Regions from separate parts of the Colwellia sp. Arc7-D genome, predicted to be linked through region 2. Evidence: predicted binding sites of a transcription regulator. Region 2 holds the regulator's gene; each other region holds the start of a gene.
The links. The regulator sigma-54, encoded in region 2, starts transcription at its own class of promoters, with help from an activator protein. The targets are predictions, from matches to a motif close to GTTGGCACGNNNNTNGNNT.
Positions count from the first base shown of each region.

Region 1: a site for sigma-54 is predicted at 4,012-4,030, ahead of DBO93_RS14795 (NarK family nitrate/nitrite MFS transporter). Genes of this name have one in related genera too.
Region 3: a site for sigma-54 is predicted at 4,955-4,973, ahead of DBO93_RS11275 (DUF3192 domain-containing protein). Genes of this name have one in related genera too.

Region 1 is NZ_CP028924.1:3,424,999-3,435,436, forward strand. Features, by position in the region: gene DBO93_RS14785 (nitrate reductase) at 1-1,684, opposite strand, end outside; gene DBO93_RS14790 (FAD-dependent oxidoreductase) at 1,846-3,213, opposite strand; gene DBO93_RS14795 (NarK family nitrate/nitrite MFS transporter) at 4,169-5,641, shown strand; gene DBO93_RS14800 (bifunctional protein-serine/threonine kinase/phosphatase) at 5,648-7,420, shown strand; gene nirB (nitrite reductase large subunit NirB) at 7,645-10,188, shown strand; gene nirD (nitrite reductase small subunit NirD) at 10,217-10,438, shown strand, end outside.
Region 2 is NZ_CP028924.1:3,892,216-3,902,653, reverse strand. Features, by position in the region: gene DBO93_RS16920 (PLP-dependent decarboxylase) at 1-1,014, shown strand, start outside; gene DBO93_RS16915 (succinylglutamate desuccinylase/aspartoacylase family protein) at 1,044-2,192, shown strand; gene yjgA (ribosome biogenesis factor YjgA) at 2,272-2,790, opposite strand; gene pmbA (metalloprotease PmbA) at 2,920-4,251, shown strand; gene mgtE (magnesium transporter) at 4,382-5,740, opposite strand; gene DBO93_RS16895 (HPr family phosphocarrier protein) at 6,248-6,526, opposite strand; gene rapZ (RNase adapter RapZ) at 6,533-7,387, opposite strand; gene ptsN (PTS IIA-like nitrogen regulatory protein PtsN) at 7,394-7,846, opposite strand; gene hpf (ribosome hibernation promoting factor) at 7,876-8,163, opposite strand; gene DBO93_RS16875 (RNA polymerase factor sigma-54) at 8,199-9,704, opposite strand; gene lptB (LPS export ABC transporter ATP-binding protein) at 9,765-10,438, opposite strand, start outside.
Region 3 is NZ_CP028924.1:2,574,084-2,584,521, forward strand. Features, by position in the region: gene DBO93_RS11250 (choice-of-anchor H family protein) at 1-114, opposite strand, end outside; gene DBO93_RS11255 (PepSY domain-containing protein) at 336-647, shown strand; gene DBO93_RS11260 (response regulator transcription factor) at 651-1,334, shown strand; gene DBO93_RS11265 (ATP-binding protein) at 1,388-2,770, shown strand; gene DBO93_RS11270 (DUF3300 domain-containing protein) at 2,924-4,387, shown strand; gene DBO93_RS11275 (DUF3192 domain-containing protein) at 4,558-4,914, opposite strand; gene DBO93_RS11280 (hypothetical protein) at 5,085-5,405, shown strand; gene syd (SecY-interacting protein) at 5,483-6,061, opposite strand; gene queF (NADPH-dependent 7-cyano-7-deazaguanine reductase QueF) at 6,134-6,985, shown strand; gene DBO93_RS11295 (GGDEF domain-containing protein) at 7,172-8,815, shown strand; gene ppnN (nucleotide 5'-monophosphate nucleosidase PpnN) at 8,836-10,182, shown strand; gene xni (flap endonuclease Xni) at 10,186-10,438, shown strand, end outside.

The DNA.
Region 1 (10,438 bases), 470 kb from region 2:
GTAAAAAGTTTTCATAATCAGGTGCTGAAATATTGGCTAAGGCTGAAATATCAAAAACGCGATAAATATCATTCTTAGCTCGATTTTCATCATACGGATGACTATTTTCAAAGCCAGATAATGCCGCATGCTCTCTAAATATATCGACAGGATGTTGATAATTAAACGCCTCTTTAAAACCCAGTTTGTGTGCAACGTCTGTAATTATTTGCCAATCATTTTTTGCTTCACCAGGCGCTTTTAACATGCTTTTATGCACAGAAATAGTGCGATCAGAGTTTGTTACAGAGCCATGTTTTTCGCCCCATGTACTCGCGGGTAAAATTACATCAGCATAATCTAACGTGTCAGTATTTTCATAACATTCACTCACGACTACCATAGGGCATTTTTTTAATGCTCGCTTAACAAGGTTAGCATTGGGCATGCTGACGACTGGGTTAGTCGCCATGATCCAAATGGCTTTTATCTGCCCTGAATCTACTGCGTCAAATAAATCAACTGCCTTTAGACCTTGTTTGCTAGCTATATTGGGGGATTGCCAAAAACGTTTTACTAAGTCTATTTCATTTGGGTTTTCAAAATGTAAATGTGCAGCGAGTTGAGTTGATAAGCCACCCACTTCGCGCCCTCCCATAGCATTAGGTTGCCCGGTAATTGAGAAAGCAGCTGCGCCTTCTCGCCCTATTTTCCCTGTTGCTAAATGGCAGTTAATAATCGCGTTGCCTTTATCAACACCCGTTGAAGACTGGTTAATTCCTTGCGAAAAAAATGTTACAACCTTGTCGGTTTGAGCAAATATTTGATAACTTTCAAGCAATAGAGAAAGCTCAATATCACAAGCGACTGCTACGGCTGAAATATCTACAAACTGGCTTTTTGCCGTTTGTAAGGTTTGCTCGAAACCTTGACAATGCTCGGCGATATAATCTTTATCTAACTTGCCTTGCTCGGCTAAGTACATTAACAAACCATTGTAATAATAAGCATCGCTGCCAGGTTTTATCGCTAAATATAAATCGGCATCTTTAGCTGTAGCGGTTTTACGTGGATCAATCACGACTATTTTGCGTGTTGGGTTTTCTTCCCTTGCTTTAATCATGCGCTGATAAACTATAGGGTGTGCGTATGCTGGGTTAGCACCAATAATAAAAATAGCTTCAGCAGCGCTTAAATCATCATAACAACCAGCAACAACATCTTCGCCAAAAGCTCGTTTGTGAGCAGTGCTTGCCGTTGCCATACATAAGCGAGAGTTAGTATCAACATTAGCTGAGCCAATAAAGCCTTTCATTAGCTTATTAGCAACATAATAATCTTCAGTAAGCAGTTGGCCTGATAAATAGAAAGCGACAGAGTCAGGACCATATTGCGCTATTGTATCTTGAAAGTGCTTGGCAACCTTAGACGTGGCTTCATCCCAACTAACATTCTCCCCGTTAACGCGAGGACTTAAAATGCGATTTTCTATGCCTTGAGTTTCATGCAAAGAAGAGCCTTTTACACATAATCGCCCTAAGTTTGCTGGATGAAGGGCGTTACCTTTTACCGCAATAACTTTATTATTTTCAACGGTGGCTTCAATACCACAACCCACGCCACAATATGGGCAATTGGTTTTACTGATGGTTTGGTTACTTATTGAAGCCGGAGCCTGTTTATCGGTAAAAATAATGTTGGTCATGAAATTCTCATACTTGAACTAACCTTTGTAACGCTTATTTTTCGTTAGCAAAGTGCTAGTTGGTAAAATGTGATAAAAGCTATTTATTGATTTAAAAATCGAGATTGCTATTTTTAAGCTAAAGCCAAAACTATGCAGATGAGCGTAAAGCCTTAGCATTACTAAGCGATGCAGACTTTCTTCTCATCTTCTGCAATGGTGACAAATTCTTCGCCAATTAAGAGCTCTGGTAACATAGGAGTAACGATCACTTTTTGCTGCATTAACGTAAAGTAAGCCATACCAGAACTGACATCGCCAAATAAAACAACACCACTTACTTGGCCTTTTTTAACAATAATCTTTCGGTAAATAAGGGCTTTTTTATCTAATAAAGTAAAACATTGGCTATCGTCTGATACTTCAACATCGCCCGCTGAAAACAACTGAACACCCGACACCTTCAATTTGGTTGGTACAGGTGCGTTTTTAAATGGCTTTTCTACGTTGTTACATAAACGCTCAGCAAGCGTAATACATTGCGCCCAAATAGGGTCAACTAAACCAAAAGTGGCTTGGTTATGTTCACAACACTCACCTAAAGCACTAATTGCAGTGTCACTGGTTTGCATATAATCGTTGACTAATATGGCACGATTGAAGTCGATATTACTGATCTCGGCTAATTCTTTGTTCGGCGTAATACCCGTAGCAATAACGGCCATTTGCGCGCTAATAAACTCACCATTGGTTAACGTAACACCAGACAGTTCTTCGGCCTGTTCAGCTGAATTAGCTAAAGGTTGAGTTGTTGAACTTTGCCCCTTTATATTTTCAAAAGCAGCCACTTCATGGCCTAAAGCAAACTTAATATTCTTTTGTTCCATAATGCTTTGCAACATAACACCTGCAACTTTATCTAACTGTCGGTTAAGCAGCCATTTATTACGATGGATTAACGTTACTTCCACACCACTCAGCGCTAAGCCATAAGCCGCCTCTAGCCCTAATAAACCACCACCAATCACAACAGCTTGTTTCGAGCTTGTTCCCGCTTGTTTAGCAAAGGCTTGAATTTTTTCAGTGTCAGCAATATTTCGAAAATTGAAGATACCAGCAATTTCTTGATTTTTAGCTGGGATTTTAGCAGTACGTGAGCCTGTAGCGATGATGAGTTCGTCGTAATGTATTTGCGTATCAGAGGCTAAATCTACGTACTTTTTTTCTTTATTTATATATGTAACAACACAACCACTTAAAAAATTAATATTATGCGCTTTGTACCACGCCAGCGGTTTTTGCATAATACTGTCAATCGTGGCGTCACCGGCTAATACTGCAGATAACATAATACGATTGTAGCTACCAAAGTGCTCTTTACCGATAACCGTAATTTGATACTTGTGAGGCGTGCGCTTAATTATTTCGTCTAACAACCGACCAGTCGCCATACCGTTACCAATGATCACCATTGATGGTTTAATTTGAGTCACCGGTTCAGCATGTTTAGTTATTAACTTATCAGCTGTTGGGATTTCGGTAATAGCCATTTTACTGCTCTCGTATATCTAGTTATATTATTAACGAATATAAATCTGTGACTCAACTCGTTACTTAACGTTATCTATACGGATAACTGCAGTTAGTGTGCCATGTGACTTTAGGCAAGATATTTACTTTTATTTCATTGTTATCAAAGAATTTAATTGTTAAGTATAATAAAGTGAATGAAAAAAAACAGATAGTTTAAAGCAGTGTTTGCACCGATATGGTGCTTGCATGCAATATTATATCAACGATGGTACTACTCACTTAACTCCTTAATTGAATGCTTAATTGAATACTTAATTGAATGCTTGGTCGCTGCTACTTTGAGTATATTATCCTTTACCTTGCAACATGCCGACATGCTGGCATGCTGACATTCATCTTATGTATGACTAATTCACGCCTGCTTCCTCTAATTATAAAAAAACTAGTCTTTCATCATTCAAATATCAACCTATATGACGCCAATCAAAATGAGGCGTAAATTCTTACATTAAAGCGAGTTTTGCGTGTTTTTTCGCTGAATATAATTAACTTTTTCTTACGAGGTTGATGCGACTTTTTTATAAGTAAATTTATAGCTTTATGTCACTGTAGATAAGCTAATTAATTAATCTATTTTCAACTGGCCATGGTGTAAAGTTTTTATACACAGTGCATACGTTTTTTATTACCTTCCTGCACTCAATCTGTGCGTGCACGTTATTGTATCGTGCATAAATAACCAAACCACAACTTAAAACCATTATCAAAAACAAAACAATATCAATTGAAACAACATCATAAAGAAGAATGCTTTGGGTGGCATTACATTTGCTACTCAGTGTTTAATAACGTTATTGGCATTAAAGTAAGCCTGCCCGCTTACATAAATAACAAGCCCATTTTTATTATTATCAGAGAAAATACATCTCTCGTTAATAAATAACACAAATTTTAATTTTTAGGAGTTGTTGCATGAGCGGTCAAGAGAGTCTTAATATTTTTTCATTCAAAGGAAAGATGAAAGCCTTACATATGAGCTGGATAGCATTTTTTATTACCTTTGCAGTTTGGTTTAATTTCGCGCCATTAGTGTCAGTTATCGCTGATTCGCTAGGGTTATCGAAAGCGGAAATAAAAACCTTAATGCTATTAAACGTCGCATTAACTATTCCGGCGCGCGTAATTATCGGCATGTTGACCGATAAATACGGCCCTCGTTTAACTTTCGCTGTTTTACTTGCCGTATGTAGTATCCCTTGTTTTATGTTTGCTTTTGCAAGCTCCTTTGAACAAGCGGCATTGTCTCGCTTCTTATTAGGCTTTATTGGTGCAGGTTTTGTTATCGGTATTCGTATGGTGTCTGAGTGGTTCCCAGCTAATGAATTAGGAACGGCGGAAGGTATTTATGGTGGGTGGGGTAATTTTGGCTCAGCTGCAGCGGCGATGACTTTACCAACACTTGCATTAGCGTTTGGTGGTGAAGACGGCTGGAGATATGCGGTTGCCTTTACCGGAGCATTAAGTTTAATTTTCAGTGTTATTTGGTATAAAAACGTAACTGATACTCCGAAAGGATCAACCTACTTTAAGCCTAAACAAACCGGTGCAATGGAAGTTACCTCCACTGGTGATTTCTTTTTGTTATTAATTATGAAAGTTCCAATGTACGCAGCTTTAGCCTTACTTGCTTGGAAATTATCACCGGCAGGCGTAAGTTTATTATCGGAACAAAGTGCTATATTGGCTTATCTGAGTTTAGTGGTTTTATTTGCCATTGAAGTAAGACAAACCATAAAAGTAAACGGTCATTTATTTTCAAAGCCAGTAGAAGAAATTCACCGTTATAAATTCAGACAAGTCGCTGTATTAAACGTTCTTTATTTTGCTACATTCGGTTCAGAGTTAGCCGTGGTATCAATGTTACCGTTATTTTTCGCTGAAACTTTTGAGTTAAGTATGGTTTATGCTGCCATGTTAGCGTCAACTTATGCTTTTATGAATTTAATGTCTCGCCCAGGTGGCGGCTGGTTATCAGATAAATTTGGCCGTAAAAAAACCTTATTAATTTTAACCGCTGGTTTAGCTGTTGGTTATTTTGCTATGTCTGAAATCACTGGTGAATGGCCTTTAGCGTTAGCCGTAGTAACAGCAATGGCTTGTTCATTTTTCGTGCAAGCAGGTGAAGGTGCAGTATTTGCGGCAGTACCATTAATAAAGCGTAGGTTAACGGGTCAAATTGCTGGTATGACAGGTGCTTATGGTAACGTAGGTGCTGTAGTTTACTTAACGGTATTAACCATGGTTGATTATTCAACCTTCTTTATGGTGATAGCCGCGACTGCAGTGGTTGGGTTTACAACTTTACTCTTTATGGAAGAGCCCAAAGGCACTATTACTGAAGTACGAGAAGATGGTACGGTAGAGTTAATTAATGTCAGCCATTAACAAACTATGAGCAATGAAACCCAACAAGACCAACGCACAGCTGCAGATTTGCAATTGTGTATTGGCGGTTTTTCTTCTAAAGGTTTAAAAGCCGAAAACGAAGATGCTTTCGCTGCTATTGTGCCTGATAGTCACGAATTACGTGCTAAAGGTGCTGTTGCGGCGATTGCTGACGGGCTATCGAGCGCAAACAAAGCTGCGGATGCTTCTCAACTTGCTGTAACTCAGTTTATTCAAGAATACCTTGTAACCCCTGAAACATGGTCAACTCAAAAGTCGGCAGCCAAAGTATTAACCAGCTTAAATAACTGGCTATATTCACAAGGTGGCTTTGTTGAAGGCTTAGCCGATGAAAACTCTCCACAATGGTTGACCACTTTTTCAGCCTTAATTGCTAAATCTACCACTGGTTATATTTTTCATGTCGGTGATACTCGCATAACCAAATATCGCAATCAGCAGTTAGAGGTTATTACACGTGATCATAATCGTAAGCAAATTGGGCAACAGGCTTTATTAACAAGAGCATTAGGTGCTGATAATCGTTTAGAGGTTGATGTTCATAAAATTGACTTACAATCTGGCGATTTATACATGCTAAGTTGTGATGGTATTCATGACTATATTACCAAGCCCACTTTTCAATCATTGTTTGATTCTTTGCCGCTTTCACCAAAAAAATCTGATTTGGAAGCCCTTGCATTAAAAATTGTTAACACCGCTCTTGAACAAGGTAGTAATGACAATGTTACCTGTTTATTGGTATATGTGCAGGCAGTACCAAATCGTAAACTCACTGAAATTCAACGTGATTTGAGTGCAAAGGCGATACCTCCAGCATTAAAAGTTGGCCAGAAGCTGGACGGCTACTTAGTTAAAAAAGTTATCCACGCGAGTATCCGTTCACATTTATATTTGGTGGTCGATTTAGCAACAGATAAACCTTATGTTTTAAAAGCACCTTCAGCCAATTTTTCAGAAGATGCCATTTATTTGCAAGGCTTTATGCGTGAAGCTTGGGTTGGCGAACGTATTAAGCACGGTAACGTAATGCGCGTGCTACCCGGAAGAAAAAACAGCCAGTTTTTATATCATGTTTGTGAATACCTGCAAGGCCAAACCTTAGGCGAGTGGTTACATGACAATCCTAAACCGAGCATTGCATTAGTTCGCGATATAATGAAACAAGTTATTAGCGCATTGCGAGCGTTTCAGCGTTTAGATTTAGTACATCGTGATTTAAAACCCGACAACATCATGATCGACCAATATGGTCACATTAAATTGATTGATTACGGCACCGTATTTGTTGCTTCACTGGATGAGAATCAAGAAACAATAAAAGAAGAAGTACCGTTTGGTTCTTTAAACTATATTGCGCCTGAAACGCTATTACATATGAAAGCAGATAATCAAAGCGACTTATTCTCATTAGGCGTTATTTGCTATGAAATGCTGTCAGGCGAGCTACCGTATAAACCCATGCAACGGGCTGAAGTAACAATTAAAGGTTATTACAGCATGCAATATCGCAGCATTAAACAGTTTCGACCTGAACTACCTTTATGGCTAGATTTAAGCTTACAAAAAGCTACAGCGGCGGATCCAAAGTTACGCTACAAAGCCTTTTCAGAATTCTTTGCTGATTTAAGTAACCCAAAAACAAACGCAGTAGAAGAATATAAAAGTCAGCCTTTATTAAAACGTAACCCGATTTTATTTTGGCAATCATTATCAGCTATATTGTTTATTGGGCTAATTGCCGCATTACTCTATTAACCAGTAATGTCTTTATTTATAAATTTATAGTTCATACATTTCACGCACATCCTTGGTGCGTGAATATCTTCACGATAGTGCAACCTCTCTCAATTGACACCTAGTTAAAAACCTACCCCTTTGAATTAATTAATAAAAGTTAACTGGTTCGTTTATTGCAAATACCCATTCATTATTTAGTTCCGCAAATACAGCGGTAATTCAAAGAAATAGGATTGTAAAATATGAACACACAACCACGAAAAATCGTCGTCGTTGGTAATGGCATGGTAGGTCATCACTTTGTTGATGAAATGGCTAAACATGAAGGCTATGAAATTACCGTATTATCAGCTGAAGACCGTTTAGCTTATGACCGTGTTCACCTATCAGAGTATTTTTCTGGTAAAACGGCTGAAGATTTAGCAATGACTTCGCCAGCCTATTACAACGAAATTGGCGTTAATTTTTTCACCAACGCAAAAGTAACCCACATTGACAAAGCAGCGAAAGAGGTAACCACTGAATCGGGTGAAACCTACGCATACGATAAGCTTGTTATGGCTACAGGTTCATATCCATTTGTTCCCCCTATTCCAGGTAAAGAACGTGATCATTGTTTAGTTTATCGCACCATTCAAGATTTAGACGATATTCAAGCATCAGCTAAAGCCGGCAAAGTTGGTGTTGTTGTTGGCGGCGGTTTATTAGGCTTAGAAGCCGCTAACGCGCTTAAAGAGTTAGGTTTACAAACTCATGTAGTTGAATTTGCTCCACAACTTATGGGCGTGCAATTAGATACCGACGGCGGCGCATTGTTACGCTCGATGATCGAAGGTATTGGCGTGCAAGTGCATACTCAAAAAGCAACCAATGAGATTGTTGATGGCGAAGAATGTGTTCATCGAATGAATTTTGCTGATGGTTCGCATTTAGAAACTGACGTTATTTTATTTTCTGCTGGTATTCGTCCATACGACAACCTAGCGCGTGAATTTGATTTATCTGTTGGCGAACGTGGCGGAATTGTTGTCGATAATAACTGTAAAACTTCTGATGAAAGTATTTACGCGATTGGTGAATGTGCACTTTGGAATAACTTTATCTTCGGTTTAGTTGCCCCAGGTTACACCATGGCAAAAGTTGCTGTTGATAACATTATTGGTGGTGAACAACAATTCACCGGTGCTGATATGAGCACAAAATTAAAATTAATGGGCATGGACGTAGGTTCAATTGGCGATGCTCATGCGCGAACCGAAGGTTGTAAAAGTTATGTTTACTCAAACCAACCTGACCAAATTTATAAAAAAATTGTTGTTAGCCCAGACGGTAAAGAATTAATAGGTGCGGTGTTAGTCGGTGATACCAGCGAATACGATTCATTATTACAATACGCCTTAAATGGTATTGAATTACCTGAAAATCCAGACGGTTTAATTTTACCGAGCTCAGGCGAAAAACCAACATTAGGCGTTGATGCTTTACCGGATACCGCCACTATCTGTTCTTGTTTAAACGTGACAAAAGCCGACATTATTGCGGCGATTGATTGTGGAGCAGTAGATGTTGGTCAAGTTAAATCATCAACTCAAGCCGCTACAGGTTGTGGTGGTTGTGCTGCATTATTGAAAAAAGTTACCGATCACGAACTAGAAAAACGTGGAGTTGAAATCAGCACAGATCTTTGTGAACATTTTGCTTATAGCCGTGTTGAGCTATTTCACATTGTGCAAGCCGAACAAATTAAAAACTTTGACGTGCTAGTAGAAAAACACGGTTCAGGTTTGGGTTGTGAAATATGTAAACCGGCCGCGGCATCTATTCTTGCTTCGGTATGGAACGACTACATTTTAAAACCAGACCATGTTTCGCTGCAAGACACCAACGATATCTTCCTAGGTAACATGCAAAAAGATGGCACTTACTCTGTTGTACCTCGCATGCCTGGTGGTGAAGTAACACCAGATAAGTTAATTGTTATTGGTGAGGTGGCGAAAGAATACAACCTTTACACTAAAGTTACTGGCGGCCAACGTATTGATTTATTTGGTGCACGTGTCGACCAATTGCCTGCTATATGGAAACGCTTGATTGATGCTGGCATGGAAACAGGTCACGCCTATGGTAAATCGTTACGTACGGTTAAATCTTGTGTTGGTAGCACTTGGTGCAGATACGGACAGCAAGACAGCATGGCCATGGCGATTCGATTAGAAGATCGTTACAAAGGCTTACGTTCACCACACAAAATTAAGTTTGCCGTTTCGGGTTGTACTCGTGAGTGTGCAGAAGCGCAAAGTAAAGACATCGGCATCATTGCTACAGAAAATGGCTGGAATTTATATGTCAGTGGCAATGGTGGTATGAAACCTCGCCATGGTGATTTATTTGCTACTGATTTAGACGATGAAACACTCATTAAATATATTGACCGCTACTTAATGTTCTATGTTCGTACAGCAGATAGATTAACCCGTACTTCCGTTTGGTTAGACAACCTAGAAGGTGGTTTACCTTATATGGAAAAAATCGTTAAAGATGACCATTTAGGCATTAATGATGAATTAGAAAAACAAATGCAAAATGTTGTAGACACCTATCAATGTGAATGGAAAACCACTATTGAAAGTGAAGAACAATTAAAACGTTTTCGTCAGTTTGTTAACTCAGATGCTATCGATGGCAATATTGAATTCGTTACTGAGCGTGAACAAATTCGTCCCGCTAAGGATGAAGAGAAAAAATACGGTGTTAAAATCCAAGCAGTTGACTTAACGCCTGCATAAAAGTTTACGAATAAGAAAGGAAAATACCATGACAACAGAAAGCACCTGGCAAACCATCTGCCCAACAAGCGATTTAGTGAAAAACTCAGGCGTTTGTGCGTTATTAGCAAACCAAGAACAAGTCGCTTTATTTCAGGTTGGAAATGACAAAGTATTTGCCGTTTCTAACTTTGACCCTTTTGGTAAAGCTAACGTGTTATATCGCGGTTTAATTGGCGAAACTAAAGGTGATATTTACGTGGCTTCACCC
Region 2 (10,438 bases):
CAAGGTTTTAATTTTGACGTTGCCAGTCAAGGAGAACTCACACAAGTGCTTGCGCAAAATGTGCAGGCTGAGCGTATTCTTAATACCGGACCAGCAAAGTCGAAACAGCAAATGAAAGCGTTTTTAACACAAGGGGTTCGTACCTTTGTTGTTGAGAGCTTGAACCAATTGCAATGGCTAAATGAAGCTGCGACTGAGTTGTCTTGTCGACCGCAAGTATTATTAAGAGTTCAGCTCCAGTGGGATGAAGGTGAGAAAAATCCATTAGGCGGTAATGAAGTAACCGCCTTTGGTTTATCGTGCCAAGAATGGCAAACCATCAAAGTAAGTGATTTTTTAGCCTTAAACATTAACGGCTTACATATATTCCAATGGGGGAATATGCTAAGTAATGAACGCATGTTCGAGCTTTGGTCACAAATGGTTACGCCGTTGTTATCATTAGCAGAACAATTAGAAATGACGCTAGAGGTTTTAGATTTAGGTGGTGGTTTAGGTGTAGATTATCTGCAAACAGGCCAAAGCTTGCATTGGGATAATATTGTTGCTGATTTAGCCAAAATAAAAGCCCGAGCTGGCGTTAGTGAACTTTGGTTGGAGCTAGGTCGCTTTGCGGTTGCCGAAATGGGCTATTATGTTACCTCTGTTGTTGATCGGAAAGAAAACTTCGACCAACAGCAATTGGTACTTTCGGGTGGTATTAATCATTTAATTCGCCCTGCGATTACCGAACAGCCTTTTCCTGTAGCTATGCTTAGAGAGTCTCAAGCAAGCGAGAGTTATTTCGATTTACATGGCCCACTTTGTACTAGTTTAGATAAACTCGGTACCTTGGCAATAGCCAATGATGTTGGCATTGATGACCAATTAATTTTTGGTTTGGCAGGGGCTTATGGTTTTACTGAAAGTATGCCATTTTTTCTTTGTCACCCAATAGCTGCTGAATATGTTCTTCAGCAAGGTAAAATAGAGCAAGTGCGTGCAGCTCAACCTGCTACTTGGTATTTACGTTAGTATGGTCAAGGCCTAACTTAAGGTTAACTATGAATTTAATTAGTAAAGAAGTTATGCATGTTGGTGAAATGGCCAGTGGAGCAACACTTACTGTGCCAGTTTATCGTATTAAAGGTAATGGTCAGGGGCCTAATGTGTATATTCAAGCAAATATGCATGGCGCAGAAGTGCAGGGTAACGCGGTTATTTTTCAATTGTTGGAACAATTAAAACATATTGAATTAAATGGCAGTATCACCTTAGTACCTTATGCGAATCCTGTAGGCTGTAATCATAAAAATGGTGAATATACCTTAGGTCGATTTGATCCTATTACCGGTGAGAACTGGAATCGTATGTATCATTTCGATGAAAGTATTATCGAACCGTTTGCTAAGGCACATTTAAACCAGTCTAATGCCGAAATAGCACAGGCATTTCAAGCATTAATGGTTAAGCAATTATCGCAAAAACTCAATCACAATGTTTATGGTATTACTACAGGTCAACGAATTGCCTATCAGTTGCAATTGCTCGCACTGGAGGCCGACCTTGTGTTAGATCTGCATACGGGGCCAATTTCGAGTAAACATTTGTATTGTCCAGACTATGCTCGACCAAGTGCTGAATATTTTGATATTCCACACGTGTTATTTATTCCTAATGGCTTTGATGGCGCACTTGATGAAGCGACTTTTTGTCCTTGGTGGTATTTACAGCTAAAATTTGCAGAATTAGGCCGAGACTTTCCAATAACCAAAACCGATGAAAATCAAGGTGAGAATGCGGTTATCAAAGAAAGCTTTACTGTAGAGTTGGGTTCACAAGAGCAAATTGATTTAGATGTTGCCCATGAAGACGCTTTAGGTATTTTAAGTTATTTACAATACCAAGGGGCGATTAATAGTCAGCAGTATCAGCCAAAAACGATGACAAGATATAGTTGCTTATTAAAAGATTACAAAGCACTTTATTCGCCCATGGGTGGCATGGTGGATTACCTTGCTGAGTTCGGGCAACCGCTTCCTGCAGGCGAACCTTTAGCGCGTATTCTTCGAATGGACAATTATGGTGACGGCGATCCATTGCATTATATCAATTTTGATCACAGTGTTATTCCTATTCTGCATTTTGCATCAGCGAGTGTGAATCAAGGTACTGAACTTTATAAAGTATTTAGTAAGTATACGATTTTATAATGTCAGGATCTGAAAAACAAAAACGCCTTAATTCATGATAAATTAAGGCGTCTTTTTTTAGCAGATTTTCAATATTTATTTAAAAAACTACATGCGCTTTCAGGTAAGCAAATAAATCACGATTATGTTTACCTACTTTTTCTGCGCTGTGCTCTTTTTTCGCCTGACGTACGAGTTGTCTAAGCTTTTGTCTTTCCATATTGTCATATTCTGCTAATAAAGCCTCAATGGGCTCATTGCCTTCGGCTATTAGATCATCACGCATTTTTTCGAGTTTTTCAAACTTCACAGACTCTTGCTGATGTTTATTAGCCATAACATCCATCGCCTGCTTAATGGGCTCAAGATCCGTCTCAGCTAATATTTTAGCTATATGACGCACATGACGACGTAAGGCTTCATGTTTATTGGTTATTTTATCGGCCAATAACATTGCGGCTTTTAAATCATCCGTTAACGGTAATTTACTGCGTTGATGTTTCGACATTTTGACGATGACAAGGCCAAAATCTTGCAGTCGATGCATTTCGCGTTTTATTTCCGATTTACTCAGTAATTCTTCTTCTAATTCATCGATATCGTTGGCAGAGTGGGGCATAATGTTAAGTATTAAAGTGATAATTACCTATAGTATACAACAAAGCAGTAGCAGCAAAAAACATTCCTGTAAATTGTATCAAAAAATATGAGAAATAATTTAACTATGAGCGATTCTGATAGTATCCAAATGCAAATAGAGCATGTTAAAAAACGTGTAAATGATGCCATGTCTATGGCTAAATCACTTGGAGCCGATGGTGCTGAAGTCGCAATGAGCCGCCAGCAAGGGCTAAGTGTTAGTACTCGTTTAGGAGAAGTTGAAAACGTTGAGTTCACTAATGATGGTGGACTGGGTATTACAGTTTACAAAGCAGGGCGTAAAGGTAGTGCATCAACAGCCGATTTGTCTGAACAAGCTTTAAAACAAGCGATTGAAGCTGCTGTGAATATTGCTAAGTATACCTCTGTTGATGAATGCTCAGGTATGGCTGATAAAGAGCTACTTGCAATGGATCCGCAAGATTTAGACTTATATCATCCTCATAAATTAACCACAGAGCAGGCGATTAGCTTAGCGAAAGAGTGTGAAGATACAGCGCTGGCTTATGATAAACGCATTACTAATTCAGATGGCGCGACATTAGCAAGTTTTGAAGGTTTTAAAGTTTACGGTAATAGCCATGGGCAGATCGTAGGTTATCCAAGTACCCGTCACAGTTTAAGTTGTGTGATGATCGCCAATGAAGGTGATGACATGCAGCGCGATTACGCTTATACCGTGAGTCGTGAATTTAATGCGATGGAAAGTGCCGCTAAAATCGGTCAACAAGCTTCTATTGAAGCGTTATCAAGATTAGGTGCACGTAAATTAGCCACGGCTAAAGTCCCTGTTATGTTTCGTGCTGATATCGCCAATACGCTGTTTGGACATTTTATTGCTGCTATTAGTGGTGGTAACTTGTATCGAAAATCTTCATTTTTGATGGATTCCATTGGTAAGCAAGTATTTCCTGAATTTTTAAGTATTAGTGAACGTCCGCATTTGAAAAAAGCCTTAGCAAGTGGAGCGTTTGATGCCGAAGGCGTAGCTACTGTTGATCGTGAAATAATTACTGATGGCAACTTAGCTACCTACCTTTTAACCAGTTATTCGGCACGTAAAATGGGGCTGACAACGACTGGGCATGCAGGTGGTATTCATAACTGGAATCTCGGCATGCAAGGTGAAGGTAAAGGCGGTGATTTTGATGCGATGTTAAAAACGCTAGGCACAGGCTTGTTAGTAACTGAACTGATGGGGCAAGGTGTTAATGTGGTTACTGGCGATTATTCGCGAGGTGCAGCAGGCTTTTGGGTTGAAAATGGTGAAATCGCTTATCCAGTTGATGAAATTACCATTGCCGGAAAATTACAGGATATGTTCTCTGGTATTGTCGCTATAGGTAACGATACCGATATGCGTGGTAGTATTCGCACAGGTTCTATTATTATTAATGAAATGCAAGTGGCAGGAAGTTAAACGGACGAGTTTCAAGTTATTAGCTGTCAGTAAAAAGAGAGTTTATCTCGCCTATCGCTTACAGCTTTAAACTTACAACTATCTTTTGTATTTACTGAAAGCTGACAGCTTAAAACTGTCAGCTTTTTTGTTACCCTAACATTAATGTTGCTGTGCCTAAAAAGGCAAAGATACCAACAACGTCGGTAACTGTAGTTAAAATAACACTACCGGCTAATGCGGGATCAATATTCATCTTTTTCAGCATTAATGGCACAGTAACACCAGCAATACCGGCTGCGGTCATATTCATTAACATCGCAAAAGCGATAATGGCACCTAACATGAGGTTTTGTTGCCATATAGCGACCACAGAGGCAATTAACACCGCCCAAATTAAACCATTAAAAAAACCGATGGCTAGTTCTTTGTATAATAAAATGCGTGAGTTACTTTCACCAACATGCCCTAACGCCATACCACGAATAACAAGTGTTAACGTTTGATTACCCGCAACACCCCCCATACTAGGCACAAGCGAGTTAAGCACAGCTAAAATGGCTAATTGGTTTAAAATACCTTCAAACATACTCGAAACGGCAACAGCCATAAGCGCAGTAATTAAATTTACGCCTAACCAAATAGAGCGACGTTGCGTACTTTTTAGTACCGGGGCGAAAGTATCAGCTTCGTCATCTAGACCCGCCATACTCATCATGGAATGTTCGGCTTCTTCACGAATAATATCAACAACATCATCAACGGTAATACGACCGAGTAGTCGACCTTCTTGGTCGATAACTGGAGCAGAAAACCAATCGTAACGCTCAAAGAGTTTCGCGACATCTTTTTCATTCATATCAGCAGTAATTGCCTGAATATCTTTATCTATGAGGCTAGAAATAATGGTTTCTGCTTTCGCTGTTACTATGGATGATAATGAAACAGCGCCGATGAAATGATCTTCACGGTCAACAACATAGAAAGAGTCAGTCGCTTCGGGTAACTCACCCCGTAAGCGTAAGTAACGTAACACCACATCCACTGTCACATCAGGACGAATGGATATAGTATCGGTATTCATAATACCGCCGGCTGTGTCTTCCTCGAATGAAAGTGCTGCTTCTACACGACTGCGATCTTGCCAGTCCATCGCGTTAAGCACTTCTTGGTAAACACTGTCAGGTAATGTTCGAAAAACTTCGGCTAAATCATCAACATCCATCCCTTCTGCAACAGCAGCTAGTTTTTCTGGATTTATGTTTTTTAGAATACCTTTTCGAACTTCTTCGTTTAGCTCTTCAAGAACATCACCATGATGATCGGCATCAATTAACTGCCAAAGAGCCATACGGCTTTTGGTCGGAGATGACTCTAAAAGTAAGGCAAGGTCGTAAGCTGGCATGTCTTGCAATAACTTGCGGACATAGACAAACATACCGCTATCGAGGGCATCGTTAACCTGCTGGAGGCGTTGGTGACTATATTCTTGTTCGGAAACTTCCGGCATACTTTTACCTTTTGCCGCTACAAAACGAAAACTGTTAAGGATGTTGAACTTACTGTCAGGTGTTTAATATGGTATTTAGCACCTGAATATTATGCATTACAATCAAATTAACGTGTGAGTACGCCATATATAATTGAAAACTACATTATTTTGAGGTTAATTAAGGTTACTTTAGTCTCGTAAACTTGAACCAAAAAAATTAACCAAAAAAGTTAAACAGCCCGATGATAAATGACAATTATTAACTTTCTATTAAATTATACCAAATGAGTGAAAATTCGACTAAATGAATATGTAATGCATTTCGACTTTACAGGCAAAGCCGAGAATGAATATGCTTGAGGTAATTCGATTGTGCTAAATTCCCAACTTTAACGATAAGTTAGCTAATTCATTATTTTATATGGTATCGAATGTTAATATTTAACGCGTTGAGTTTACCGTAATTTTCGATATTTCGCAGCTTTTTTATTGACTTAACGGTGCCGACAATAAATATGAGTTTTGCTACTCGGCTTCATCAAATTTGTTGCTGAAAAGTTGGCAAATTTCTTCGAGTGCTAATTCAGCGTCTTCACCCGTAGCAATTACCTTAACGGTTTTACCTTGTGCACCTGCAAGCAGCATTATGCCCATAATACTGTTGGCGTCGGCATGATTTTCGTCTAATTCAATGGTGACTTTTGCGGTAAACTTTTGACTTAATTGTGCGAGTTTAGAAGCCGCTCGGGCATGAAGCCCAAGCTTGTTGATGATGAGAACATAACGGCTGGCTTGTGTGCTCATAGCAAGTTACGTTGTGGCAACAGGTAAATCGCGATGACGAGACTGCACGTCTTTACGTTCTTTACGCATATTATTTGCGAGTAATTCGGTGATATATACAGAGCGATGCATACCGCCGGTACAACCAACCGCTATAGTAATATAACTGCGATTATTTCGTTCTAGATGCGGTAACCAGGTCATCATGAAGCTATTTATTTGCCAAATAAACTTTGTCACAATAGGTTGGCTAGCAAGGAAATCTTGCACAGGTTTATCTAATCCGGTGAAGCCCTTAAGTTCTTTATCCCAAAATGGGTTAGGTAAAAATCGCGCATCAAATACATAGTCTGCATCTTGTGGTACGCCATGTTTAAAGCCAAAAGATTCAAAAACAACCACCATAGAACCCGATTTTTTACCTAGTATACGCTCTCTAACTAAGTCGGCTAGCTGATGTGGTGATAGCTGGCTAGTGTTAATATATAAATGTGCACGACTTGCGATAGGTTCAAGAAGCTTTTTTTCTAAGGCTATGGCTTGGTCTAAGGCTATATTTTGTCTAATTAGCGGATGTAAGCGTCGTGTCTCGCTGAAACGACGGATTAGGTCACTATCGTCGGCATCTAAATAAAGTAAACTTAGCTCTACGGCATTAGGTAAGTATTCTATAATTTCGGGTACATCGTTAGGGTCAGCAGGTAGGTTTCGAACATCTAGGCTGACGGCAACATTTTCATAATCATTAATGACGGTATGAATTAAAGCGGGTAACAAATTAACCGGTATATTATCTACACAATAGTAGCCCAGATCTTCTAATACGCGTAATGCAACACTTTTACCTGATCCTGAACGACCACTGACTATAATTAACTTCATGGGGACTTAACTCGCCTGTTGGATTAGCTGAAACAGCTCTTGGTTACTTTGGCATTTACGCACTTGTTTGCAAAATTGTTTTTCACGAAAAATTTTTGCGATACTTTGTAATGTACACAGGTGATTTTGGCATTCATTTTCGGGCACAAATAAAGCAATAAAAATGTCCACAGGACGATTATCTATCGCATCAAAATCTATCGGCTCTTCTGTGGTAATAACCACCGCAATGGGTTGGGTAGAATTATCTAAACGTCCATGCGGTATCGCTATGCCATTTCCTATGCCGGTAGAACCCATTCTTTCGCGCTTAACTAGGCTTTCTAGTAGCTGAAAAGTATCGTGTTCAACCAATTTTTCAGCGGCCAGACTACTTAAGTATTCTAGAATACGTTTTTTACTGGAACCCGGTGCTGCACAAATAGTGCATTCCGGGGTTAGGATATCTTGCAACTTCATAAACTTATAAAACCTAAAGCGACTTGGCGCTAATGCTTGTTGATTTTGCCTTTGTATTTCAAAATTTGGCGATCTAATTTATCAATTAATGCATCAATTGATGCATACATATCGTTATGTTCAGCCTTAGCGTGAACCTCCGAGCCCGTTAAATGCACAGTAGATTCAGCGATCTGGTTCAATTTTTCAACCGTTAGTACCACATGTACATTATTAATGTGTTCAAAGTGGCGCTCTATTTTTTCAAATTTAGCATTAACATAATCACGTAATGAGTCGGTAACATCGACATGGTGTCCAGTAAGATTAATTTGCATAAGCTTCATTCCTCTTTTTTGGTGATTAAGGTTGCCTACAATAGGCTTTTACGTTGATTTGACGGCGGTATAGAGAGTGACTCTCGATACTTGGCAATAGTGCGTCTTGCTACTTTAATGCCTTGTTCGGCCAAGATATCGGCGATTTTACTGTCGCTTAATGGCTTTGCGGGTATTTCGGCGGCAACAAGTTTTTTAATTAACTCACGAATAGCGGTTGATGAGCATTCACCACCATTTTCAGTACTTACATGGCTAGAGAAGAAGTATTTAAGCTCAAAAATGCCTCTGGGTGTATGCATATACTTTTGTGTAGTAACACGAGAAATAGTCGATTCGTGCATATCTACCGCTTCGGCAATATCATTTAAAACCATAGGTCGCATAGCTTCAGGGCCATGTTCAAAGAAACCCTGCTGGCGCTGTACAATACAATTGGACACTTTTAACAAGGTATCGTTCCTGCTTTCAAGGCTTTTGATAAACCATTTAGCTTCTTGCAAGTTCGAGCGAATAAATTGACTGTCTGCTGATGATTTCATCGAGCGAGACATGGCAGCATATTGTTGATTTACCGATAACTTAGGTGCTGTGTCTGGGTTTAGCTCTACAGTCCAGCGACCATTTTTCTTTTCAACCGACACGTCAGGAATAACATACTGTTCTTCACTCTTGATAACACTATCGCCCGGGCGAGGGTCTAATGATTGTATTAAGCGAATAACTTCACGTAATTGGTCTTCTTTAATGCGTAACTTTCGCATCAATTGGCGATAATCGCGATTACCCAATAATTCGATATGCTCGGTTACCGCTAACTTACTTTCAGCGAGCCAAGGCGTATCTTTTGAAAATTGGTTGAGCTGAATAAGTAAACACTCTGGAATTGAACGAGCCGCTACGCCCACCGGATCAAAAACGTTAATCCGTTTAAGCACTACTTCAATTTCATCAAGTTCAACACCATCAATGCCTACGCTTTCTAATATCTCGTCTGCAGAAACTGTTAGGTAGCCGGCATCATCTATAGCTTCAATAATAGCGATAGCAATTGTTCTATCGGTATCGCTAAATGGTGTTAGTTCCATTTGCCAAATAAGATGGTCTTGTAAGGAGTCTTTTGTTTCACCCTGATAGGTATAATCTTCTGATGCATGACCAACACCGCCACTGCTCGCACTGGCACTAAAGTTGTCATCCCAGGTTGTATCACTATTTAATTCTTCGGGTATGTCAGTTTTTGCTAGGCCTTCTGATGAGCTTATTTCATCAATAGTCGGTACAGAATCTTCGCTGCCATCTGAGGATATTTCTACGCTATCGCCAATACCAGCGGAGTATGCTTCTTCTAAATTGTCAGGGGTGTTTTCTGAATTGTTGTCGGGAGATTCATCAACTTCAAGTAAAGGGTTACTTTCAAGAGCTTCTTGAATTTCTTGTTGTAAATCCAAGGTCGATAATTGCAACAGCTTGATAGCCTGCTGCAATTGCGGGGTCATCGTTAATTGTTGTCCGATACGGAGTTGCAGAGTAGGACGCATTTACGTTTTCTTTTCCCTGTTCAAGTACATTAGTATGTTACCGAGTAAGTCTGTTATTCACTATAGCGTGAATTGTTCACCAAGGTATACATCTCTTACGTGTTGATTTGCAAGTATTTCAGTAGAGTTACCTTCGGCAATAAGCTCGCCGTGACTAACAATATAGGCATGCTCACAGACATCGAGGGTTTCACGTACATTATGGTCGGTAATTAAGATACCTATGCCACGTTCTTTTAAGTGTAGGATAATTTTTTTTATATCACCTACCGAAATTGGATCAACACCAGCAAAAGGTTCATCAAGGAGAATAAATTTAGGATCTGCAGCTAAAGCTCGCGCTATTTCAACTCGTCGACGTTCACCACCAGAAAGGCTCATGCCGAGGTTGTCTTTGATATGACCAATGTTAAATTCTTCTAATAAATGCTCAAGTTTTTCTTCTCTTTCAACGTCGGTTAGCGTTTTACGGGTTTGTAAAATAGCCATTATGTTGTCATAAACCGTTAGTTTACGAAAAATTGAAGCTTCTTGAGGTAGATAACCAATACCTTTGCGGGCACGTTCATGCATAGGCAATAAGGTTAAATCTTCGTCATTTAAAATAATTGAGCCACTGTCGTTATTAACTAAGCCAACGATCATGTAAAACGAAGTGGTTTTACCTGCGCCATTTGGTCCTAATAAGCCAACAATTTGTCCAGCAGAAACCTTCATGCTAACGTTTTTAACGA
Region 3 (10,438 bases), 1.3 Mb from region 2:
TGCTGATTCTGCGAAAGACATTGGGCTTAACAGTAATAATGTCGCCGTAAAATTAATAATTAACGTCTTCGTTAACGTTTTTATAAGCATTGTGTTAAATATTTTATCAAACATAAGAGTAGCCTCTATTTATAGTATGACTGTCATTTAACCAAAGTTAATCTGAACCGAAGCTGAACACTAAATCAAACGGAACTACAGTTAATTATTTTCAATAATTAGTGTATTTATGTTCATAGAGCATTCAGCTTAACTACTTTAAAATAACACTTACTTGGATTACAGCATTCAATATTTTACACTGTCTGATAAAGTAGTTTTAAGAAGGTACTTAAATGAAAACAAACTTATTTATTCTAAGCATAATAGCTTCACTATTAGCATTCCCAGTCATGGCTAAGATTAATGGAGTACCTCATCATATAAAGATAGAAAACACTCGATATGGTCAGCCAGATAAAGGCAAGTCAATTAGTGCTCAGCAAGCAGCACGTATAGTTAAAAATAAATTCGGTGGTAAGGTTTTGAAAGTAAACAATAGTGGCTCTAAAAAAAATCCTAGTTATCGAGTGAAGTTGCTAAAAGATAATGGCCATGTAATTTCTGTCAGTGTTGATGGCCAATCTGGCCGTATTTCAGGGAATTAATTGATGAGAATATTACTCATTGAAGACGATGAAAACTTACAACTTCATGTAAAAGAGCATTTAATTTCGGCCAATTATAGCGTTGATGTCGCTGATGATGGCGAGTCAGGGCTATTTCAGGGTCAAGAGTTTCCCTATGATGCCGCTATTATCGATTTAGGCTTACCAAAACTTGATGGCGTTAGCGTAGTAAAATCGTTACGTGAACAAGGTTTTACCTACCCTATATTAATACTTACTGCACGCGGTAGTTGGCAAGATAAAGTGTCTGGGTTAGATGCTGGCGCAGATGACTATTTAACTAAACCGTTTCATATTGAAGAATTATTAGCACGATTAAATGCTTTAATTCGTCGCAGTACAGGACAAGCGAGTCCGTTAATTGAAAATGGCCCTTTTACGATTAACACTTCTAGTATGCAAGTTAGCGTTGATGAAAAAGTTATCTCGTTAAGTAGTTATGAATACAAACTATTTGAATACCTAATGCATCATTTAGGTGAAGTTAAATCAAAAACTCAATTAACTGAACATATTTACGATCAAGACTTTGATTTAGATTCAAACGTAATTGAAGTGTTTATTCGCCGATTGAGAAAAAAACTCGATCCCGACAATCAATATCAATTTATTGAAACATTGCGTGGTCAAGGCTACTTATTAAAAGACTTATCTCACTTAATTTAATTTTTTCTCTTGTGTATAAGCACTTTAATAAATCAAAGAAAGGCAATTTATAGTTGTTTAATTCGCTAAAGAAGTTATTTAATTCATTAAAAACAAGAGTGTTATTTAGCGCCTTGTTGATGATATTTATTTTATTGCCCATCGTTGGGCTCATTATAAGTAATGCCTACGAAAAGCATATGGTTGCTAGCTTAGAGAATGAACTCTCTGCCTATTCATACTCTATTTTAGCTATAATTGAAGTCGATAATAACCGCCTGGTAATGCCTGAACAATTATTAGAAAACCAATTTAATGTTAGCCAATCAGGCTTATATGCTGTACTCAGCTCCAACTCAATATTATGGCAACAAAATTCCACGGCTAACAAACCACAGTTAACAGAAAAGTTATGGAGTTCTCAGTCATTACTTTCACCATGGCAACCATCAAGCTTTAAACAACCTGCGCTAGGGGAAAGTTTATTTTATGAAGCTGATATCGATAACAATAAGCATTTTGTCTATAGCTTAAGTGTAAGTTTTGGCAGTGAAGCTCAGCCTTTACCCATGACATTGCATATAATTAAACAACAAAATGATTTAACACTGATGATGGCAGAGTTTCATCGACAACTTCTGCTAGGTTTAGCAGGCTTAATGTTGGTACTTTTGATCATTCAATACCTTTGGTCAATATGGACTTTAAAGCCATTAGAAAACTTAACCAATGAATTAAGTGACGTTGAGCAGGGTAAAATAGAACGACTTTCGCAAGTTTACCCAACCGAGTTAACTCAAGTAACAGAACAATTAAATTTGTTATTAAATGCGGAACAAAAACAACGTCAGCGTTATCGTAACGCACTTTCAGATCTTGCTCATAGCTTAAAAACACCGTTAGCTGTTATGCAAACTCAAAAAGAGTTATCGGTACTCACACAAGAGCAACTCAATATTATTAATGCCATTATAGAGTATCAACTTCGTAAAGCTCAAAGTGCAGGACAATCTTCATGGTACTTAGGTACTGCTGTAGCTCCCATCGTGCAAAAACTGCTCAATAGTTTAACCAAAATATATCGAGACAAGTCACTCAATTTTACGGTAACTATTGCACCTGATGCTAACTTTAAAGGTGATGAGGCCGATTTTTTAGAAATACTCGGCAATATCCTAGACAACGCCTGTAAAGCAGCAAATAAAGAGATCCACCTTGATATTAGTCAACACCAAGATAGTATGACTATTATTATTGAAGATGACGGTAAAGGCATAGAACCCGCCCTTAGAGAAAGTATATTACAACGTGGAACTCGTGCAGATACTTATCAACATGGCCACGGCATTGGTTTAGCCATAGTGCGTGACTTAGTAAAAAGTTACCAAGGAACTATGCTTATTGAAACATCTGAGCACCTTAAAGGCGCTAAATTTACGCTGAATTTCCCATCATAAAGAGTTTAATGACTAACTTTACAATTTGTTCAGCTATCGTTCAGTTTACACAGAGTAATATTGTATGCATAACTTAAAAAGTCACCTTGTAGCTCACTCTAGACGCTATTTTTTCAAGGGGATTTTCATCATACGATGTTTAGGAGAAGTAACATGCAAAAAGTACAACTTAGCAAGTCACTGAATTATTTAATTATATCACTATCAAGTGCACTGATATTTTCAGCGCCAAGTATAGCGAATAACACAGCTAGCCCTGTGATGGCAAATGTTGAACAGTCTTATACAGAACAAGTGAACAGTTTTACTGAGGCTGAGCTTGAACAAATGCTAGCTCCTATCGCATTATATCCAGACGCGTTGCTTAGCCATATTCTAATTGCTTCAACTTACCCTATTGAAGTAGTTGACGCCGAACGCTGGTTAAACAAAAACACTCAATTAAGCACTGAAGAACTCGCCGACGCGGCTGAAAATCAAGATTGGGACGCCAGTGTTAAAGCACTTTTACCTTTTGCAAACATCCTTAAAAAATTAAGTGAAGATTTACGATGGATGCGCAATTTAGGCGATGCTTTTTTACAAAATGAAGCACAAGTGCTGGCCAGTGTTCAAGCATTGCGTCAACAGGCCGACCAAGCCGGCAACCTTCAAAACATGAATAACGTGAATGTGGTTCGTGAAACCAAAACAATTATTATTGAATCAAGCCAACCTGATATTATTTATGTGCCATATTACGATACTAGGCTAGTTTATGGCGATTGGCGTTGGAGCCATTACCCTCCGGTGTATTGGCACCACCCTGTTCACTATGTATCGCATCACGGTCCTTATTACTGGCATAACCCTGTTCACCTTACTGTAGGACTATTTTTTGGTGCTGTTCATTGGAACAACCGACATGTGGTAGTTAATCATCACAAATCTCGCTATTACAAACGTCATAGCAAGAAAAAAGTCTCAACAAGTTATCAGGCAAAACGTTGGGAGCACAATCCACGCCATAGAAAAGGTGTGGCTTATCGTAGTTCAAATATACAAAAAAAATACCGTAGTCATACTCCGAGTGTTCAGCAGCATAAAAATTTAAGAGCAGAGCAAAAGCACTTTAGTAATAAAAACAAGTCTATTACTCAGCATGCTAACTCTAAATACAAGCGTAAATACAAAAGTGATAAAAGCGATAATATTAGGCATAAGCTGCAGGTGAATCGTGCGGTTAAAATTGACAAAACACATGTAAAAAAACAATCTATGGCTAAGCATGAGCCCTATAAAAATAAGGAATGGCAGCAAAATAAATCTCAAACTAAACATAGTAATAAGGTAAGAAGTTCTGAGCCTGTTAAGTCATCAAATAAATACTATGTAGATAAGCGCCAAACAGTAAGAAATGTCGATAAACAAGTGCACGTAAAACAACGTGAACAAACAGTTAATCATAGTAGAAGTTCGGAAAATAATTACGCTAAACCGAACACTACAAGTAAAGATACATACCACGAAAGACGCAGTTCAAAAAGTGAAAAAAACATGAGAAAGCGTTCTAGCGATAACAGACAAAAAAGTCATAATAACAGTTCACACCATAGTAGAAGCAAACGAGAAAACTAGGTAAGAAACGTCGTAAAAAGCTAAAACATAAGTCATAAATTTTTATGCTAACGATGCTTTAGAAAATACTGATAGATAGTATTATCTTTACCTAAAAAAGGGCGATATCAATAAATGATATCGCCCTTTCCTATTTAAACTTTGTAATAAATCAGTAAATTAAATTGTAATTAAATCCCTTGCTCTATCGCCGTCAAACTATTATTTACAAAGACTAATTTTGTACATTCGTCTTTTGTTGTTAAGCCATCTTTATGTAACCGTTGTGTTCGGTAATAAACCACTTTCACGGCTTTGCCATCATCTAAATATGATTCGTTAAAATCCGCTACACCCATCTCACGTGCAACGTCTGAAAATGTAGTATTTAACTGAATGTTAGCAATTTTCTTTCTATTTTCGAACTCTTTATCTTCAAAACTTCCTGACATAGAATGCCCATCTTCGCCGCCAACTGCTATAACACAGCCAGTTAAACTCAAAGTTAATGGCGCGATTATAATTAGTGCTAATAACGATTTTTTCATTTTTTCTTCTCTCATCAAAAGTAATAGTATAAAAACTTAATTGCAATTGCCAAACCAACTATGTAACCAATTGATTAAATTATAAATTAATAAAAAAACCAAAAACAAAGCAAGACTTAATTGGTAATTTTCGCTAAAATATTGTCTCTTTAACACCTGAGTTAAGCTTAATGACTATATTTGATGAAATTTCAATCATCGCCAACAAACTTGCCAATGAAGGAAAAGTACCGAGTGTTGCATTAATTAAAGGCCACTTGAGTCAAGCGGTTCCTTTGCCTAAAATTATTTCTGCTCTAAAGAACTGGCATCACGAGCCTGACTTTATTAAAGCATCACATCAGGTCACTTCATCTGAAAAATCAACAGAAGTAAAACCAGGCTCCGAAGAGCTTAGTTTGCTTATCGCAGAAGCCTTAGCACCACTAAAAGATGAAATTGCGGAATTAAAACAGCAAGTAAAAGCGCTAACCGATAACTTAGCTAATTAAATATAAACATCTAAAAGATGCATATTAATTTTAAATTAGTACGTAAAAATTAAATGGGATTAATAAATAATTGGTTATTACTCTTCGATAGCTTTTGGAGGGATCCTTGGCGCAAGTTGTGAGATAAACTCAACCAGCGTATCTGCTATTTTTTTATGTGGTTCACAGCCCACTTTTTCCACCCAAATTTCACCTGTATCATTGTCTAGTGAAATAATATGGTTATCATCATCGGTAGTGGCAAAAAAGATCGTTAGCTTTTGTTTCAATTTCGTTTTCATTAAAATATGGCCGATAATATTTTCTTGTAAACGAGCAAAGTCTTCTGCGCTCCAAGCAAATAAAAGCGACAAATCCCCTTCTGCACAGCTAGCGTCTAAACTGTCACTGTACATAGTGGTAAAGTACTGTTTAATATCATGATGAATCGTGACTTCTAAAGCTGCTTCAACATTATTAAAGGTTAATGTTTCTTCAAGTTTAATGGGATGCCAGAGTGAAAACTCTTCTTCATGAATACCTTGCTCACAAGGTGAAGGCCAATCTTCAACTTGATGTGTTATGGGTAAATGTTCAAACCTGTGTTGATATGCTTGTAAGTAATCTTGTGAAAAATTCCATACCAGTTCATTGAGTGAATTATTTGATATTTTCATCTAACGATTAATTCCTATAAAATAAAGAAAATTTTATTCATATTGTACAACCAGAGAAGAAAATACTCAAAAATGAGCACTTATACAAACGCAAAAGCACTCAGTAAATTAACCCTTGGAAAAGCAACAGAGTATTGTAGCCAATATAACCCAACATTGCTGCAAGCAGTGCCAAGAAGCCTAAATAGAGATAGTTTGGGCTTAACAATGGATAATATACCTTTTAAAGGTGAAGATGTTTGGTATGGTTACGAACTTTCTTGGCTCAATGATAAAGGTAAGCCAGTTGTTGCTGTTGCTGAGTTCAGCTTTCCTTGTACTAGCCCAAACATTGTTGAATCAAAGTCATTTAAGCTTTATTTAAATAGTTTTAACCAGACTAAGTTTTCATCATGGCAATCTGTCGAGTCAGCTTTAGTAAAAGACCTATCCGCTACCGCTGGCGCAAATGCTGAAGTAAAACTCTTTACAGTAAATAATTGTCCTGCACTGCAGTTATCTGTTGATAACGCTGTATGTATTGATGATATTGATATTGAAATAGATCAATATCAATTAACGCCTGAGCTATTACAGAATGCCTGTCACGACAATGGAGAGAATGTAAAAGAGTATTTGGTTTGTCATTTATTAAAGTCAAATTGCTTAATTACAAATCAACCAGACTGGGCCAGTATTTATATAAAATACAATGGCAAGAAAATTTGTCATGCCACTTTATTAAAGTATTTGATTTCGTTTCGACAACATAATGAGTTTCATGAACAATGTGTGGAACGTATTTTTTGTGATATTCAGCATTTTTGTCAAGTAGAAAGCCTCACAGTATTTGCTCGATATACACGCAGAGGTGGTTTAGACATAAACCCTTTTCGCTCCACAACGCAAAACAAAGCACCTGCATTGAGAACATTGAGACAATAACCAACAAGAGTGCTTGTTTTTTGAACTAAAATTCATTAGTTATGCACTAATACTAGCTTTTTATACTGGAATGTTTATTATTAATATATACTGAAAATATAGCTTTATTTTTGTTGTTAAGACTCTATTTTAATTAGCATTAACAGTGCTAATTTTCCATTGTGCTGCATTTTAGGGAAGATTTATATGACTGAAAACTCAGTCGGAGATAAAACTATTAAAGATTTAAGGTCTCGACTTAAATCCGCTATAAACTCTCGCACATTATTAGAAAACGAATTTAGTGCGCAATCATCCCTGTTAACTAGCTTTATTGGCAAACTATCTCAAGCTTGTAAAGGCACAGATATATTGCTTGATAACAAATTAGCAAATTTAAGATCTACCCTAAAAACAGCAACAAGTTTTACAGCTCTTGAAAAAGATATAAAAAAGATTTCCACACTTCTTCGACAGTACTCGCTAAAGAATGATAAAAACAGAATTGAAATACATGAACAATTAAATAATTCCAGTACTGGCCTGCAAAAAAGTAAAAACTTTCCAAAAGAAAGCCGTCGTCAGCTTCAAACCCTAATAACTAAAGCAGAAGAAGGCCATGGGTCATTAATTCAATACATACCATTAATGAGCGAAATTATCGTTTTTTATGAGAGTATAATACACAGTCAAATTAAACTGGCTGGAGAAAAATCTCAAACAACAAATACCAGTAAACCTGTCATACTTGATAAAATTAATCATGTTGAAGTTGAAGCCTTACCAGAAAGTAACACAGTAGCTATTCAACAAAAGGCCCCAAAGGAATTACTGGGTAGATTTAGTTCGATCTTAAATACCTTAGTCATCTCTAAAAAACATAAAGCGGATATAAGTAAAATTAAGTCTAGCTTACACGGCCAAATTTCGAACCAGAACTTAATGACTGAATGTCTCAATGTTTTTGATTTCATGATTGAAGATCTTGAACAAGAGCGTAGTCGAGCTAAAGTGTTTTTATCTACCATTAGCGAAACACTTACATCTGTTCAAATGTCAGTTACAGCAACCATTGCAACTTCATCTGAATCAAACGATCAACATGCTGCAATTAATTTAGAGCTAACTGAAAAGATAAAAGAAGTCAGCATCGGCATTAACGATGCAGGTTCGTTAACTGAAATGAAAGTCGATGTTAACGATAAAATTCAGCAAATTGCCAAAACCCTGCAAAATAAAGCTGAATTAGAAAATAGCCAAAATATAGAGTTGAATGAAAAACTCAACAGCATGTCAGCAAAAGTTGAAAAACTAGAACAACAAAGTAAAATTTTTGAAAAACGCATACAGGAAGTTCAAGCCAAAAGCTTTCAAGACGCCTTGACCAAGTTAGCTAATAGAGCATCGTTTGATGAGTTTTTTGCTAAAGAACTGGTTAGATTTCATCACAAACAATTTGATCTCGCCATTACTGTTATCGACTTGGATGACTTTAAGCGCATCAATGATACTTTCGGCCATACCGCGGGTGATAAAACCCTACAGGTTATTGCTGATACCCTAACAAAAGTTATGGGTAATGATGTTTTTATTAGCCGTTATGGTGGTGAAGAGTTTGTTTTAATTTTTAAAGATGTTGATAAAATAACGGTAATGAATCGACTTAATATGTTACGTAAAAAAGTAGCAAGCTTACCATTTACCTTTAAAGGCACACGCGTCACTATAACGCTATCTATCGGTGTAACTTTAGTTCAAAGAGATGATATTGTTCATTCTGCTTTTGAACGTGCAGATACCGCACTATACCGAGCAAAACATGAAGGTAAAAACAAAGTAGTTTACGGGTAAAAAAACGAGGAAGTAGAATTATGCACACTCAAGTTAATCCCGTAGGTAAAATGAACTTACTGTCTCAAGCAGAAGTTGACCATTTACAGCAGTCAGCTACAAGTGAGCTCTATAACCTATTTCGTAATTGTTCTCTGGCAGTCCTAAATGCGGGTAGTCATACCGACAATGCAGAAGATATATATCAACAATTTCAAGATTTTCAAATTCAAGTTTTACGCCGTGAGCGTGGTGTTAAATTAGCGTTAGATCACCCGCCTGAGCATGCCTTTGTTGATGGCGTAATTATTAAAGGTATTCAAGAACACCTTTCAGCCGTATTACGAGACATTTTATTTATTGGCGATTGTTACACAGCTAATACTAAGGCTACCGATAGCGCAACCAATATGACTTTCGATATGTTACGCAATGCAAATGCGATCATACCTGACAGTTCACCTAACTTGATCACCTGCTGGGGTGGTCATTCAATTAATAGTATTGAGTACAAATACACCAAAAAAGTTGGCTACCATCTTGGCTTGCGTGGTTTTAATATTTGTACAGGTTGTGGACCGGGCGCAATGAAAGGTCCAATGAAAGGTGCTACGTTTGGCCATGCAAAACAACGAAACACTACTGGGCGTTATTTAGGCTTAACTGAACCTAGCATAATTGCAGCAGAGCCACCAAACCCAATAGTTAATGAATTGGTTATTATGCCTGATATTGAAAAACGCCTTGAGGCCTTTGTACGTATGTCACATGGCATTATCATTTTCCCTGGTGGCGCAGGAACAGCAGAAGAATTACTGTATATATTAGGTATTATGCTGCACCCAAAAAATCAATCTCAAAAGTTACCTATTATTTTAACTGGGCCAATTGAAAGTGCTGAGTACTTTCAACAACTTGACACCTTTATTGGTGCTACTCTTGGTGAGTCGGCTCAGGCACTTTATGAAATTATTATTGACGATCCTGAACAGGTCGCAAAAACATTAAAAGCCACCACCGAAGATGTTGTCGCACATCGAAAACTTACGGGTGATTCTTACCATTTTAATTGGTCATTAGTTATCGAAGCTGAATTTCAGCAACCTTTTGAGCCAAGCCACGAGAATATGGCTGCATTAAATTTACATTACGAACAAAATATCGCGTCATTAGCGGCTCATTTGCGCCGAGCATTTTCGGGTATCGTCGCGGGTAATGTTAAAGCAAGTGGTATTAAGGCAATACGTGAAAAAGGTCCTTTTGAAATTAGTGGTGACAGTAAAATAATGGCCTTAATGGATACACTGTTAAAATCTTTCGTAAAACAACAAAGAATGAAATTGCCTGGCAGTGAATATATACCTTGTTATACCGTTATTGAAGGCTAATTGATGACTGTAAATTTGGTATTAATAGATGCGCTGAACTTGATCAGAAGAATTTATGCTGTGCAAGAGCGACCATTCTTATTAAATAATGAATTAGCAGAGAATACCAAACAACAAGTTTTATTTAATACCGAGAAAGCATGCGAACTAGCTTTAGAAAAAATACTAGAACAGTTACAACCGACTCACGCACTTGCTGTTTTTGATTCTCAAACACCATGCTGGCGATATGATGTTTATCCAGACTATAAAAAGG